Regions from separate parts of the Bradyrhizobium sp. BR14999 genome, predicted to be linked through region 2. Evidence: riboswitches for the same ligand, from Rfam matches in the RefSeq annotation. Region 2 holds a riboswitch; the other holds the start of a gene.
What was found. A riboswitch is a leader RNA that binds a small molecule or an ion and turns the genes downstream of it on or off. The one in region 2 is predicted to bind fluoride.
Positions count from the first base shown of each region.

Region 1: linked by a shared signal. The riboswitch ahead of ACR9YP_RS35370 (MFS transporter) and the one ahead of ACR9YP_RS08190 (cation:proton antiporter) in region 2 are both predicted to bind fluoride.

Region 1 is NZ_CM148536.1:7,572,891-7,580,790, reverse strand. Features, by position in the region: gene ACR9YP_RS35405 (histidine phosphatase family protein) at 1-113, shown strand, start outside; gene aroC (chorismate synthase) at 238-1,326, shown strand; gene ACR9YP_RS35395 (adenylate/guanylate cyclase domain-containing protein) at 1,441-2,631, shown strand; gene clpS (ATP-dependent Clp protease adapter ClpS) at 2,635-2,940, opposite strand; gene ACR9YP_RS35385 (DUF190 domain-containing protein) at 2,984-3,325, opposite strand; gene crcB (fluoride efflux transporter CrcB) at 3,328-3,756, opposite strand; gene crcB (fluoride efflux transporter CrcB) at 3,763-4,152, opposite strand; gene ACR9YP_RS35370 (MFS transporter) at 4,172-5,380, opposite strand; fluoride riboswitch at 5,509-5,586, opposite strand; gene ACR9YP_RS35365 (DUF1194 domain-containing protein) at 5,835-6,698, shown strand; gene ACR9YP_RS35360 (hypothetical protein) at 6,877-7,512, shown strand; gene ACR9YP_RS35355 (enoyl-CoA hydratase/isomerase family protein) at 7,525-7,900, opposite strand, start outside.
Region 2 is NZ_CM148536.1:1,763,073-1,770,972, forward strand. Features, by position in the region: gene ACR9YP_RS08175 (MutS-related protein) at 1-1,418, shown strand, start outside; gene ACR9YP_RS08180 (MutS-related protein) at 1,527-3,008, shown strand; gene ACR9YP_RS08185 (histidine phosphatase family protein) at 3,037-3,660, opposite strand; fluoride riboswitch at 3,814-3,874, shown strand; gene ACR9YP_RS08190 (cation:proton antiporter) at 3,858-5,189, shown strand; gene ACR9YP_RS08195 (universal stress protein) at 5,201-5,620, shown strand; gene ACR9YP_RS08200 (DUF190 domain-containing protein) at 5,652-6,002, shown strand; gene ACR9YP_RS08205 (TRAP transporter large permease) at 6,167-7,900, opposite strand, start outside.

The DNA of each region.
Region 1 (7,900 bases), 3.0 Mb from region 2:
GGGCCCTGATGGTAGCTTTGGGCATCGAGACCCCCGCCGGTGCCGCCGAGCTCTATATCGAGCAAGGCGCCGTCTATGTGTTCCGCGACCGGCGGCTGGAGAAGTTTAGTTAGCCTGGAACGCGGTCATTGCGGGTTCGATGCTTCGCATCGCCCCGGAATCACCGAGTGTGTGTTTGACCCGGGTGTTCCCCCGCGTTACCACCACAAGTCAGAACTGACTGACGAGTAGAGACGGATGTCCTTCAACACCTTCGGCCACATGTTCCGCGTCACCACCTTCGGCGAGAGCCACGGCGTGGCGATCGGCTGCGTGGTCGACGGCTGTCCGCCCATGATCCCGCTCACCGAGGCCGACATCCAGGGCGATCTCGACCGCCGCCGGCCCGGCCAGTCGCGCTTCACCACCCAGCGCCAGGAGCCGGACCAGGTCAAAATCCTGTCCGGCGTGATGGCGCATCCGGAGACCGGCGTGCAGGTGACGACGGGCACCCCGATCGGGCTCCTGATCGAGAACACCGACCAACGCTCGAAGGACTATTCCGAGATCAAGGACAAGTTTCGCCCCGGTCATGCCGACTTCACCTATGAGGCGAAGTACGGCCTGCGCGACTATCGCGGCGGCGGGCGCTCCTCGGCGCGCGAGACCGCGACGCGCGTTGCCGCCGGGGCGATCGCGCGAAAAGTGCTGCCCGACGTCAAGGTGCGCGGCGCACTGGTGCAAATCGGCCCGCACAAGATCGACCGCGCCAAATGGGACTGGGACGAGATCGGGAAAAATCCGTTCTTCTGTCCCGACAAGGACAAGGCCGCCTTCTTCGAGACCTATCTCGACGGCATCCGCAAGAGCGGCTCCTCGATCGGTGCGGTGATCGAAGTCGTCGCCGAGGGCGTGCCGGCGGGCCTGGGTGCGCCGATCTATGCCAAGCTCGATTCCGATCTGGCGGCCGCGATGATGACCATCAACGCCGTGAAGGGCGTCGAGATCGGCGCCGGATTTGGCGCGGCCGAATTGACCGGCGAAGAGAACGCCGACGAGATGCGCACCGGCAATGACGGCACGCGCTTTCTCTCCAACCATGCCGGCGGTGTTCTGGGCGGCATCTCCACCGGACAGCCGGTGGTGGTGCGTTTTGCCGTGAAGCCGACCTCGTCGATCCTCCAGCCGCGCCGCACCGTCGATCGCAAGGGCACTGATACCGAGATCGTCACGAAGGGCCGCCATGATCCCTGCGTCGGCATCCGCGCCGTCCCCGTCGGTGAGGCCATGATGGCCTGCGTGCTGGCGGATCACTTTTTGCGCGATCGCGGGCAGGTGGGACGCTAGTTCTTTCACCTCTCCCGTAGGGAGAGGTGAGCACACCGCGGATAACGCGCCCTGTCGCGGTACTAGCCCACCGCGCAGCTTGACGGGCCCACAACTTCGTCCGCAAATGCGGGCATGAACAGCTCCGAGCTCCAGCGCATCTGCAACTGGCTGATCGGCGGTGCCTGGTCGTCGCTAGAGCCGGCCGAGATGATCGCCGATTTCTGCGAACGTCTGGTCGCGGCCGGCCTGCCAGTGTGGCGGTTCGGCATCTTCATCCGCACGCTGCATCCGGAAATCTTCGGCCGCAACTTCATCTGGCGGCAGGGTGGGGAGGTCGAAATCGGCAGCGTCGATTTCGAGATCCTGGAGACGCCCGAATTCGCCCGCAGCCCGCTCCGCATCGTGTTCGAGCAGGGGGTGGAGGTCAGGGGACGCGCGAGCGATCCCGACAGCAAGCGATTTCCGTTCCTCGACGACATGCGCGCCGAAGGCGCGACCGACTATATTGCCGTGCCGGTGCCTTTTCTCGATGGCTCCATCCACGCCACGAGCTGGATCACGCAGTATCCCGGCGGCTTCAGCGACGACGACATCGCGGCGATCCGAAGCATCATAGCGCCGCTCGCGCGCGTCAGCGAGATCATCAGCCTGCGACGCACCGCCGAGATGCTGCTCGACACCTATGTCGGCAACCGCGCCGGCGCACGCATTCTCGGCGGCCAGATCCGCCGTGGACACACCGACACCATGCAGGCGGTGATCTGGCTCTCGGACCTGCGCGGCTTCACTGCGCTGTCGGACCGGCTGCCAGCCGAGACGGTGGTCGCAATCCTCAACCATTATTTCGATTGCCAGGTCACCGCGATCCGGGGCCACGGCGGCGAGGTGTTGAAATTCATGGGCGACGGCCTGCTCGCAGTGTTTCCGATCGACGAATATGTCGGCGATGCCGCCCATGTCTGCGCGCGCGTGCTGGAGGCGGCGCGTGAATCGCGCGCCAGCGTGGAGCAGCTCGCGTTTCCGGTCGGCGATGTCGTCGAGCGCTTCCGCTTTGGCGTCGCGCTGCACATCGGCAACATCCTCTACGGCAATATCGGTGGCGGCAACCGGCTGGACTTCACCTGCATCGGCCCCGCCGTCAATCTCGCGGCCCGGCTGGAGAAGATCACGGGGCGGCTGGGGCGGACCGTTGTGGCCTCGGAAGGTTTTGCCAATGTCTGCCACCACGATTGGCACGAGCTCGGCGAATTTCCGATCGCAGGATTTTCCAAGGCACAGCGCGTGTACGGGCTGGCCGAAGAAACGCACGCGCTGGTGGGCTGAGCTTTATTCCTCCGGCTCCGTCGTGAACAGCAACGGGTAGCCCTTGGCGCGGCCGGCATCGGTGGCACGCGTCGCCTTGGTCTCGGCGACGTCCTTGGTGAACACGGCGACGACGCAGGTGCCCAGCTTGTGCGCGGTGATCATCACCTTGTAGGCCTGATCCTCCGTCATGCGGAATTCGGCCTTGAGCACCATGGTGACGAATTCGCGCGGCGTGTAATCATCGTTGATCAGGATGACCTTGTGCAGCCGCGGCCGCTCGACCTTGGTCTTCGTCCTGGTTTTCGGTGTGGTAACAGTATCGTTCATTCCGCCTCCCGGACACGGCGGGCTCGGGTTCCTGCTGGAGCGATCAGCTCGCGGCCTTCGCACCATATTGTAGGACCTGCACCTTCTCCAAGGTGATCAGGCCGCTCGACATCATGCCATCCAGGATGGGCAGGAATGCGTTGATGTTGTCCTCGCTGTCGACGATCTCGATCAGCAGCGGCAGGTCTTCCGAAAGTCGCAGGATCTTCGAAGTGTGCAGCCGGCTCGATTTGCCGAAGCCCATCGGACCGCGCAGCACGGTGGCACCGGCGAGGTGCCGCTCGCGCGCGGTCATCACGATCGCTTCATAGAGCGGCTTGCCGTCGAAATGGTCGCTCTCGCCGATGAAGATCCGAAGCAAAACGGCCTGAGCGGGGATTTGCATGGTCAACTCCTTGTCAAGCGGTTGTAGCGGCTCGCCATCATATGCCCGAGCCACGCCGACACCAGCCAGCAGATGACGGACGCTGCGACATAGGCAAGTGCCGTGTACTTCAGGCCGCCGTGGAGCAGTCGGAAGGTCTCCAGGCTGAAGGTCGAGAACGTGGTGTAGCCGCCGCAGAACCCGGTCATGACGAACTGCCGGTGCTCCGGACGCGCCAGCATGCGGCCGTCGGGGCCGGTCAGCGCCGCGTAGAAGCCGATGATCAGCGATCCCGTGGCGTTGATGAACAGCGTGGCGAAGGGAAAGCCCGGTCCGGTGTCGAGCGCGAGACCGACCAGATAACGGGTCAGTCCGCCGACGATGCTGCCGGCGGCAACCCAGGCGTAGAGTATCGCGCTACGCCAGCGCTCGGCGGAGGAGGGGACGGCCATGCGCTTCTATCCTCCAAGCCTGTCCGCGAGGAGGAAGCCGCAACTGACGGCTGCAAGGCACAGCCCGACCGAGAGCACGACATTGCCGAGCGCGGAGAGCGGCTCGCCGCTCCGCGCCAGCGTCAGGGTTTGCAGACTGAACGAGGACACCGTGGTGTAGCAGCCGAGAAAGCCGGTCACCGCGAACAGCCAGGGGGTGGGCGTGGCGAAGGCCGAGCCGGGATGGGTCGCGAGCGCGCCGAAAATGCCGATCAGGAAGGCGCCGGTGACATTGATGGTCATGGTGCCCCACGGAAACGTCTCGCCCAATCGCCGCGCGATCGCGCCGGACACGAAATAGCGCGCACAGCCGCCGAGCACGCTACCCATCATGATCGCAAGCACCCCACTCAGCACGACGAAAGCCTCCCCGTCATCATTCTTGCTCCGCTGCCAGACCGTTGCCGACGGCAAGCAGCCCCATGAGCGAGATCAGGGCAAAGCCGAGTCCCGCCAGGAACGTGCCTGCCGGACCATAGGCATCCCACAACGCGCCGGCGATCACGCTCGCAGCCAGCAGGGCCAGGCCCGTGAGCAGGTTGAAATAGCCGAATGCGGTGCCGCGCAGGCTCGGCGGCGCGGCATCGGCGACGAGGGCCGAGAGCAGGCCTTGCGTCAGCCCCATATGCAGCCCCCACAGCACGACGCCGAGCGCGAGGCCTGCAAGGCTCGGGAGCAGTGCCAGCGCGAGGTCGGCGCCGGCGAGGAAGACCAGGCCGAGCGCGAGCAGGCCGGTGCGGTTGATCCGGTCCGACAGCACGCCGGCGGGATAGGCCGACAGCGCATAAGTGACGTTCATCAGCACCAGCACCGCCGGCACCCACATCGGGTTGAGCCCGATGTTCTGCGCGCGCAGGATCAGGAAGGCCTCGCTGAAGCGCGCCAGCGTGAACACGACACCGACCGCGACGACGCGCCAGTAGACTGCCCCGAGCTGCTGCATCGCGGCAAGATTGAGCGGGTTCGTTGCAGGTTTTCGGTTCGGATCCGGCTCCGGCTCGTGCACGGCGAAGGCGATCAGGCCGAAGGACAGAAAGGCCGGCAGCACTGCCACCCAGAACACGATCGTAAAATTGTCAGCCGTCCACCACATCATGCCGATGGCCGCGAGCGGCCCGACGAAGGCGCCGATGGTGTCGAGCGATTGCCGCAGGCCAAAGCTCGCGCCGCGCAGGCCGATGGGAGCGATGTCGGCGATCAGCGCATCGCGCGGCGCGCCGCGAATGCCCTTGCCGACGCGGTCGATGAAGCGTGCCGCCACCAGCCATCCGACGCTCGGGGCGAGCGGAAACAGCGGCTTGGTGAAGGCGGCCAGCCCGTAGCCGAGCGCGGCGAGCAGCTTGCGGCGGCCGAGCCAGTCCGACAACGCGCCGGAGAAGATCTTCGTGATCGAGGCGGTCGCCTCGGCAATGCCCTCGATGAAGCCGACCGTGAGCGTGGAGGCGCCGAGCGCGGTGACGAGATAGACCGGCAGCAGCGCATGGATCATCTCGGAGGAGATGTCCATCAGCATCGAGACGAAGCCGAGCACCCAGATTCCCCTGGGTAAGGTGGCGCGCGCAGCATTCGGTGTCGTCGTGGTCACGTCTTCACTTTCTCCTGGCCTTGGCTTGCTGGCCCAGTTTCCTGCCTTCGCCACCAGGCAACAAAAAACCCGCCATCGGCGGGTCGGTCCATGCTCCCACCAAAGGCAGAGGCTCAAAGATTGCCCCACCTCAAGCAGGAGTCATCAGCCCAGTACGATCATCGACCGCCGGGCGGTTGTCGGGGGACTCCATCCCCATCTGTGCATCCAGCCTAGCATGGAAATTGCGGCGGACAAGTGGGCCGGCCGCGCTGTCCCTAGGCGTCATTCTGCGCGCGTCGCGAGCTCTGGAACGACGGTGCCGGTCTCGCTGTGTGTTCCAGTCGCGCGAAGCGAGGCAACACGGCGGCGAGCACGTCGTTCCTAACTCGAATGTGAAGCGCAAGCGATCTTCGCACTTTGCGGCAAGGCGATTGCATGTCACCATCGCGTCATACGACGGGAGACCGCTGCGATGCGCTTGCTGTTCTCGATCGGGGCTGTGCTGGTGGCCGGCGTGCTTGCCGGAGGGGACGTCGCGGGCATCGCGGCGCCAGGACCTAAATTCGAGCCGCTTGAGAATCAGCCGCAGCGGCTGGCTGCCGACAAGGATGCACAGACGGTCGACGTCGAACTGATCCTCGCGGTCGACGTCTCCTACTCCATGGACATGGACGAGCTCGCGGTCCAGCGCGAAGGCTACGCGCTGGCGATCCAGTCCAAAGAATTCCTCCAGGCGCTGAAGCTCGGTCCGAACGGCCGGATCGCGGTAACCTATTTCGAGTGGGCCGCCTCCAGCGACCAGAAGATCATCATCCCCTGGCGCCTGATCGACGGCCCCGAGACCGCGGATGCGGTTGCCGCCGAGATCATGAAGACGCCGATCCGGCGTGCCTCGCGCACCTCGATCTCCGGCGCGATCACGTTTGCGATGCCGCTGTTCGACGAGGATCCATATCGGGGCTTGCGTCGCGTGATCGACATTTCCGGTGACGGCCCCAACAACAATGGCATCCCGGTCACGGTGGCGCGCGATGCCGCGCTCGAGAAGGGCATCGTCATCAACGGTCTGCCGATCATGGTCAAGGAGCCGTCCTATTCGACCATGGATATCGACAATCTCGACTTCTACTACGAGGACTGCGTCATCGGCGGTCCCGGCTCTTTCGTCATCACGATCAAGGATCGCGACAAGTTCAAGGAAGCGATCCGCACCAAGCTGCTGATGGAGGTCGCTGGCCGCATGCCGGAGCGCCCCGTGATGCGGGTTGCGGACAAGGAGCCGCGCGTCAGTTGCATGATCGGCGAGAAGATCTGGTCGGACCGCTGGGGCCGTTAATAGCGCACGCCGGTTGGGACCTTTCGCTTCATCTCGCCCGACGGTTGAATTTAACCGCTCGTTAACCGGCACATGGCCCTAATCCGGTTGTTTCAGTTCGTTTCCGATCGCAGTTTTGACTTTGCTGTCGGGCGCGCGAACGAGAGCGGGTTCGTCGAACCCGTCCACCGAGCAGACCATGGCCATCGTCACGTCGAGCACCAGCCAGATTTCTCCCGCCAACGAGCGGCTGTATCACCAGAGCGCGCTGCTTGGTGACTGGAAGGGCAATTGGGTGGGCAACAACCAGCCCGTCGGCTTCAAGGTCGTGAACATCCGCGGTGCCCGGGCGCAGGTCGAGTACACCCATAACGGCCACACCGAGCGCGGCTTTGCCGAGGTCAAGGGCACGCTCATCACCTTTGGCGGGGTCACGGTCGGCACCAAGGACGGCAAGAACATGGTGCTGCTGTTCTCCTTCGGGGGCGCTGGCAAGCAGACCGCGAACCTCGAGAAGCAGGACCCGCCGGCTTCCGACAGCCGCCTCATGGGAAGCTGGGGCGGCTATTCCAGCGAGAACGGCAAGAGCGCGAGCTTCAAGGTGCTCTCGGTCAACGGCAAGGAAGCCCAGGTCAGCGTCACCACCGACGGCGTCACCCGCCAGGGCACCGGCACCGTCTACAAGAACGTCATCATGTTCGGCCAGGCGCAGATCGCAACCGATGACGGGCAGAACGGCAAGATCATCTACCAGGTCGGCACGAAATCCTTCATGGTGCCGGTGACGAAATATCCGCCGGCCGACTCCTCGTCTTCGGTCGACAAGACCGCCTGAAAGCTGCCGTCCTCACCATTTCGGCGGCCGCTTCTCCACGAACGCTCTCAAGCCCTCCTGCGCCTCATCCGACGTCGCGACATTGCAGAAATCGTCGACGGCGCTTGCAATGCTGCGCCGATAGTCGAGATCGATCTGGCGCATGAAGGCGGCGCGGCCCATCCGTAGCACCGCCGCCGATTTTCCCGCGAACTGCGCCGCGAGCCTTGCGACCTCGGCCTCGAGCTCCGCGTCGGCGACGACGCGGTTGACCACGCCGAGCTCGCGCGCCTCCGCGGCGCTGAAGACGCGGCCGGTGAACAGCAGATCGAAGGCGCGGTGACGTCCGACGATCCGCGGCAGATGGGCATAGTGGATCGCCGGGATGACGCCGACGTCGATCTCGGGA
Region 2 (7,900 bases):
GCTTTGAAGAATACGCCATCAAGCCTGTTTTTCACGTCCCGCTGCAGCGGGTTGAAGCCATTGAATATCGTCACGAAGTCTTCCGCGATCTCGAAGACCCGGCTCTCCTCGACAACATCAGACACTTCGCCGAGCGAATGAGGGATGCCCGGATCCACAAGGCGCTATCGGCCAAGCTCTACGACCGATTTCACAAGCAGATGTGGTTTCTCCACGCAATAGAGATCTACTGCAATGCGGTCGATCAATTGGCGACGGATCTGACGCGATCTCAGATGAAGTCCCGAGCGCTCCTGAGCATTCGCGACTATCTGACCGGCTACATTGCGCAGGACAATTTCGTTGCTCTCCGCGATGAAGCCAAGAGCATCTCTGACCAACTGTCGCAGGTCAGATACGGCATCGTGATACGTGAGGCCTCGTTCACGGTGAAGAACCTCCAGGATGAGCCGGACTACAGCGCGGAAGTTGAGGCGACGTTCGCGAGATTCAAGCAAGGCGCCGCCACAGACTACCGCTCGAAATTCAACGATGCGCCGGAGGACATGAACCACATCGAAGCCAAAGTGCTTCAGTTGGTGGCGCGCCTCAATCCGGAGCCGTTTGCTCGCCTGCTAGCGTTCTGCGCTCGGCAAGTCGAATTTCTCGACAAGGCCATCGTAGGATTCGATAGGGACGTCCAGTTCTATCTCGCTTACTTGAAACAGACGACGAGGCTCGAACAGGCCGGACTACGGTTGTGCCTGCCCGAGGTTTCCGACAACTCCAAACAGGTCCATTGCCGGGAGGGGTTCGACCTTGCGCTCGCGCTGAAACACGTCGGTGAGCAGAAACCGGTTGTCTGCAACGATTTTGATCTGACGGGCAGGGAGCGGCTCATTGTGGTGTCCGGACCCAATCAGGGCGGCAAGACGACCTTCGCCCGCATGGTCGGACAATTGCACTATCTTGCAAGCCTGGGATGCCCGGTCCCGGCGCGAGGGGCCAAGCTTTACCTGGTCGACCAGATCTTCACGCACTTCGAACGGGAAGAGAAGGTCGAAAACCTACGCGGCAAACTGGAAGACGACCTGGTTCGGATCCGTTCGATCCTGAAGCGGGTCACGCGGCGCTCCATCGTGATTTTGAATGAGATCTTCACCTCCACGACGATTCGCGACGAGACATTCCTCAGTCAGAAGGTCATGACGAAGCTCGCGGCCATGGATGTGCTCGGCGTCTGGGTCACGTTCGTCGACGAGCTGTCGACGTTCGGTCCGGAGACCGTTTCGATGGTGAGCACGGTTGTACCGGACCAGCCGGCAGTCCGCACGTTCAAGATCGAGCGGCGGACTGCCGATGGCCTGGCTTATGCGATGGCGATCGCCCAGAAATACGGTCTGACGCATCAGCGCGTAAAGGAGCGCATCAAGCCATGAAGGCGTTCCTGCTGTATCCAGCGCGATTTCGACCCGACGCTGCTGCTATCGCGGCGAGATCGATCCTATGCCCGGCAGAAGGAGCCGGGACTGGATCTCAATCAAGCCTTGCCCTGGAATCATGCCGCCCTGAACCAGGATCTCGGACTTGATATCCTCTTGAACACGATGGCCGGTGGTGACGCCTTCCTGTTGGAAGTGGCCTTGGTCGGGCTGCTCAACGGAGTTTGCGAACTCGACGTGATCGAATATCGCCAGGACGTGCTGCGAGACTGCCTGCAGCACGGGCCGACTCTCAGACGGGCATACGACATCGTGGTCGAGGCATTGAAAGCCGAAAGAAAGCACTATTGGTCGCCGATGTCGCGCTACCCTACCGGCACGCTGTCGCATGCCGTCGAAATATTGGACATCTTCGTTCCGGCCTTACGGAAGCTCCGAGCCTTGGCCGACCGGAACATTGGACGGTTCAACTCACGAGGATTCTCCAGATTATTCGAAATGCTCCGGGCTGAACTGAGCGATCCGTATTTTGAGGAGATCGAGGATCATCTGAAGCGGCTGAAATTCAAAGGTGGGGTTCTGGTCAGCGCCCAACTAGGTAAGGGCAATAAGGCAACCAACTACGTCCTGCGCAAGCCGCATAGGAAGGATCTCGGCTGGTTCGCCCGGCTGTGGCCGACCACCGAAGGATACACGTCCTATCTGAATCCGCGAGACGAAGCCGGCGCCCGCGCTCTGTCCGAATTGCGGGATCGGGGTATCAACCTGGTGGCAAATGCGCTCGCCCAGTCAATGGATCACATTTCGAGCTTCTTTCAGATGCTGCGGACTGAGCTTGCTTTCTATGTGGGCTGCTTGAACCTTTACGAACACCTTCAAAAGCTCGGCACGCCCACCTGTCTTCCAAGGCCCGTGGAGCTGGACGGCAGCGTATTGTCGTTCTTGGGTCTCTACGACGTTTGTCTTGCGATCAGCATGAACCGAGTGCCTGTCGGCAACGATCTGGTGACCGCCGGCAAAGATCTCATCGTGATCACGGGCGCCAATTCGGGAGGCAAATCGACGTTCCTGCGTAGTCTGGGCCTCGCCCAACTGATGATGCAGGCGGGCGTGTTCGTCCCGGCGGAGACGTTTTCGGCCGAGGTCCGGACCGCGCTGTTCAGCCATTTCAAGCGCGAAGAAGATGCCGCGATGGAGAGTGGAAAGCTCGACGAAGAGCTGAGCCGGATGAGCGAGCTCGTTGAGCATCTTGGTCCGGGCGCGATGATGCTCATGAATGAGTCGTTCGCGGCGACCAATGAACGGGAAGGATCGGAAATCGCGATGCAGATCACGACCGCCTTGCTGGAGAAGGGAGTGAAGGTCGGCTACGTGACGCATCTGCACCAGTTCGCGCATCGTATGCATCAGAAGAAGCTTCCGAATGCGCTGTTCCTGCGGTCGGAGCGCCAGCCGGACGGCACGCGGACGTTCCGGCTGATCGAAGCCACGCCGCTGCAAACGAGCTATGGGGAAGATCTCTACGCGAACGTATTTGGAGGGGACGAGCAGTCGACGCAATCCCGTCGGCTGTCAGCGGCTCAATAACCTGGGCGAGAAGAGGCGGTGTGCTGAGCTAGGCCGGATCGATCCCGTCTAAATGGGCGGTCTCGTTGATCGCAAGAACACGAATCCGATCGCTGGTTATCTCGATCTCGTTGATGCAACAGGGCTCTTGCGTGAGCCGCCAGTAGGAGGAGAGCGGCAGGTCCGCGACCTGCAAAAGCAGCGCCCGGTTCACGCTATCATGCGAAACCAGAACGACGGTGCCAGAGGGGTGTCGTTCGAGCGCGAGCCGGACTGCGTCCGCTGCGCGCGCAACGACGTCCTGAAGGGAGTCGCCTCCCGGAAATCGCATCAGGTGGGGCGTATTGAACCAGGTCGCGTGAAGCATCGGCTCGGAAGCTGCCATTTCCTCATGGGTCTTCATCCTCCACGCGCCGTAATCGATGTCGTTGAGCGCTTCAATGCTCTCCGCCTCGATCTCGCACGCAGTGGCGATGGCCGCGCCGGTGGCGACGCAGCGCGACAGCGGGCTGGTGTAGACCCGCTCCGGCCGCCATTTGGACGCGATCCGCTGCGCGACAGCGAGCGCTTCGGCTTGGCCTCGCCCGGTCAAAGGCAGGTCCTCTCGTCCGCGAAAGCGGGCAGGACGAATACCTTCGACGTGACCGTGACGGACCAGCAGGATTTTGGTCAAGTTCAACCCCGTAAGTGACGCTCGCATTTTACCTCTTCCATTCGCGAGCGCGAAGGATCGTTCAGCGCCTGGTCGGAGCCTTTCGTGGTATCGTCCTGATCCTGACGGCGGCTTTCCGCGCTTGCTATGGCCTGATTCCCAGTTACAATTGACGAAAATTCAGGGGATGGGGTCCCCCGTAACCGCCGATGAGGCTGATGACTCCTACCGGACGCTTGCCGTCGGTGGGAGCGCTTGCTTCAAATCCTTCCAAGCATCCAGCACGTGAGTTCTCCGGACGGCGCATCGCCGTCGTGTTCTTGGAGGCGCTGATGACGGGTGTTTGGGCTCTGGCGGCATTGTGGTTGGGCTTGGCGCTGATCGCCAGCCTTCTGTCGATCTGGCTCCGGATCTCGACCGCTCTGTCGGAGATCGTGGTCGGAACGATCGCACAACTCATCATCGGTGCCGCCATTGGATCGGCGGTGCTCGGGACCGAAGAGTCCTGGGTCAAATTCCTTTCGGGCGTCGGCGCGATTGTGCTGACCTTCCTAGCAGGTGCGGAACTTGACCCCGTCGTATTCAAGCTGAAGTGGAAAGAGGCGGCAGCCGTGGGGCTTGCCAGCTTCTTTTTTCCATTCATCGGATGCACCGCTGCGGCGCACTACTTGCTCGGCTGGGACGTTATGCCGAGTTGGCTTGCAGGTGTCGCCATGTCGACCACCTCGGTGGCGGTGGTTTATGCCGTGATGATCGAATTCGGCTTCAACACCACCGAGTACGGCAAGACAGTTCTGGCCGCCTGCTTTGTCACGGACCTCGGGACGGTGGTTGCGCTCGGCCTGATCTTTTCTCCGTTCACGATAAAGACACTGATCTTTCTCGGTACTGGCGTGGTGGTCTTCGGCGTGCTGCCCTGGCTGACCCCCCGGTTCTTCCGGCTGTATGGGGGACGCCCGTCCGAACTGGAGACGAAATTTCTGCTGCTCTGCCTGTTCGGAATGGGGGCGCTGGCGACGTGGGCGGACAGCGAGGCCGTTCTTCCGGCCTACCTGATCGGGATGGTACTCGCAGGCACTGTTGGAAAGGACCACGCCCTGGTGCGCCGGCTGCGCACTCTTACCTTCGGATTGCTGACGCCGTTCTACTTCATCCGAGCCGGTTCGTTTGTGTCTGTGCCGGCGCTGATTGCTGCACCGGCGGCATTCCTCTTCTTCCTGGTGATCAAGATCGCAACCAAGGTCGTGGGTGTCTACCCCGTCACCAAGTATTTTGGCTCTCCCAACAGAGAGGCGATGTACACGACGCTTTTGATGTCGACCGGGCTGACCTTTGGGACGATCTCGTCACTCTTTGGCCTTTCACATGGCATCATCAACCAGGGCCAATATTCCGCGCTCGTCGCCGCAGTCATCGGCAGCGCCGTGATACCCACAGTCATCGCCAATGCATTCTATCTTCCTCACCATCTGCTGCCCGACACCAGTTCGCAGCACGCTGAGGAGGAGCCCCTAAGACCTCTTCGGCCCGCTGCGCGCCGCGCCGAATGATGGAGGCAGCTATGTTCAGCAGAATTCTGCATGCCAACGACGGTTCCGAGCACGCATTCCACGCCTTGGCGTTTGCCATAACGATGGCCACACAGAACAGCGCCGAACTTCACATGATCTGCGTGGAGGAGATTGACTACATGCCCGAATTTATCGAGGAGGTTCGGGAGGAGACCGGCACGGCGGCGCGCCGCTATCACTCGGTCATTCAGCGGGCGCGAAGCCTGGCCGAACAGAGCCACGTCGAGCTTCACACCCATGTGGTGGCCGGCCATCCGGTGCGGGACATCGTGGACTTCGCAGCCAAGCTGAAAGCCGATCTACTGGTCATTGGCGCCACGGGACACTCGGCGCTCTACGAGCGGCTCATCGGCAGTCGAGCCGATCGCATCGTGCAACTCGCCGCGTGCCCGGTGCTGGTCGTGAAATGAGAGGGTCTTGACGCAGCAATGGGGTTTGAACATGCAGCTACCGCGAGAAGCCGTCCTACTCAGGATCTTCTTTGGTGAAAATGATCACGCGGGCCATCACCCGTTGCACGAGGCGATCGTGCTGAAGGCAAGGGAGATGCACTTGGCCGGCGCGACAGTGCTACGAGGCGGGCTGGGGTTCGGCCATTCCGCACGCCTGCACACGGCGAAGATACTGCGTCTGTCGGAGGACCTTCCGCTCGTTGTCGAGATCGTCGACACCCAGGAGAAGATCGATGCCTTTCTCCCCGTCCTCGACGGCATGATGAGCAGCGGGCTGATCACGATGGAGAAGGTGCAGGTCCTGCAGTACGGGACCGAAATGAGACCCGTGCCAGGTTGAAATTCCGCCGCGGAGCAGGAAAGCAGGGCTCCTGCGATGGCGGTGCAGCCGGCCACTATGTCAAGCGCTCACGCCACCAAACCTAGGATAAATAGCGGTTCGTCGCGTCGGTGATTGCGTCTGGTTCCCTGAGTGGACCAGCGCCCGGTGCTCCCCGCTGCGCCTCAACTCGCGTAGAGATAGTTCGGCAACCACAGCGTCATGCCGGGCCAGAGATACATGATCACCATGCACAGGATCACGATCAGCATGTAGGGCATCATGCCGGCGAAGATCTGGTTGAGCGTAACGTGCTTCGGGGCGACGCCCTTGAGATAGAACGCCGACATCGCGACCGGCGGCGACAGGAACGCGGCCTGCAAGTTCACGAACACCAGCGTGCCCCAAAGGATCGGATCGATGTTGAAGTGCTTCAGCATCGGCAGGAAGATCGGCACGAAGATGATGATAATCTCGGTCCATTCGAGCGGCCAGCCCAGCACGAAGATGATCGCCTGCGACAAGATCATGAACTGCACGGGCGTCATGTTGAGCGACAGCACCCAGCTTTCCAGCAGCGCCTGACCGCCGAGAATGGCGAATACCGCCGAGAACAGCGCCGAACCGACGAACAGCCAGCACACCATCGCGGTCGTCTTTGCGGTCAGGAACACTGCTTCCTTGGTGCGCTTCCAGTCGAGCGTCCGGGCGTGGATAGCGAGGATGAAGGCCCCGGCGGCGCCGACTCCGGCGGACTCGGTCGCGGTCGTGATGCCGAACAGGATCACCCCCAGCACCACGACGGTGAGGATGCCGAGCGGCATCACCGACGACGTCAAGAGCTTCAACACTTCGAAGCGCTCGCCGTCCATGCGCAAGTAGGAGCGCGCCGTCCACGCCGCCAGCACGGCGGCTGATATCGCGAACCAGATGTAGAACTGGGTGTCCGGTCCCTTTTCGGCGGGCGACAGCTCCTTCGGCTCGACCGGGCTGCCGAGCTGCTGCAGGCCTTCGACGGCTTCGCTCGCGGCGCCGGGCTGCTGGTGGATCACGACGTACCACCAGACCGTGCCGAGCGCGGCTGCGGTCATCAGGAACGGCACCAGCGAAATGAGGAAGTGTTGCACGATCGCGCCATAGCCCATCGGCTTGCCGTCGATCTGGAGCATCTTCGCCTTTGCGGGCGAGAGCAGCGCCTTGAACAGGCCGACGAACAGGTTCGGCGAATACAGCGTCGCGAAATTCCTGATCCATTCCGGCACCTTGACGCGGGTCTGTTCCTCCGGCAGCGCCGGGGCGATCTTCGGGTTGATCATCGCCCAGGCCACGACATAGACGAGGTAGAGGAAGGCCAGGAAGAAGCCGGGAAGCATCGCCGCCGCATAGAGCTTGACCACGGACTGGCCGGCGACCGCGGCATAGACGATGATCATCACCGAAGGCGGGATCAGGATGCCGAGCGTGCCGCCCGCGGTGATGACGCCGGAGGCGAGCTTCACGTCATAACCGGCGCGCAGCATCGGGTTGAAGGCGATCACGCCCATCAGCACCACCACCGCGCCGACGAGCCCGGAGGCGATGCCCCAGAACGTGCACACGATCAGGGTCGTGACCGCGAGCGAGGCGGGCAGGCGGCGGAAGGCGAGCTGGATCGAATAGAACATCTTGTCGACCAGCGCGCCGCGCTCCATCACATAGCCCATCAGCACGAACAACGGGATGGAGATCAGTACGTCGTTGGTCATCGCGCCGTAGCTGCGCTGGACCATCAGCTCGAAGACCTTGTTGTGCGTCCAGTTCTGCGACGGGTCGTAGAAGGCGATGAAGCCGAAGAACATGCCAAGGCCCATCAGAGTGAAGGCCGTGGCGAAGCCCATCATGATGACGACGACGATGAGCGTCAGCATCAACAGGCCGAG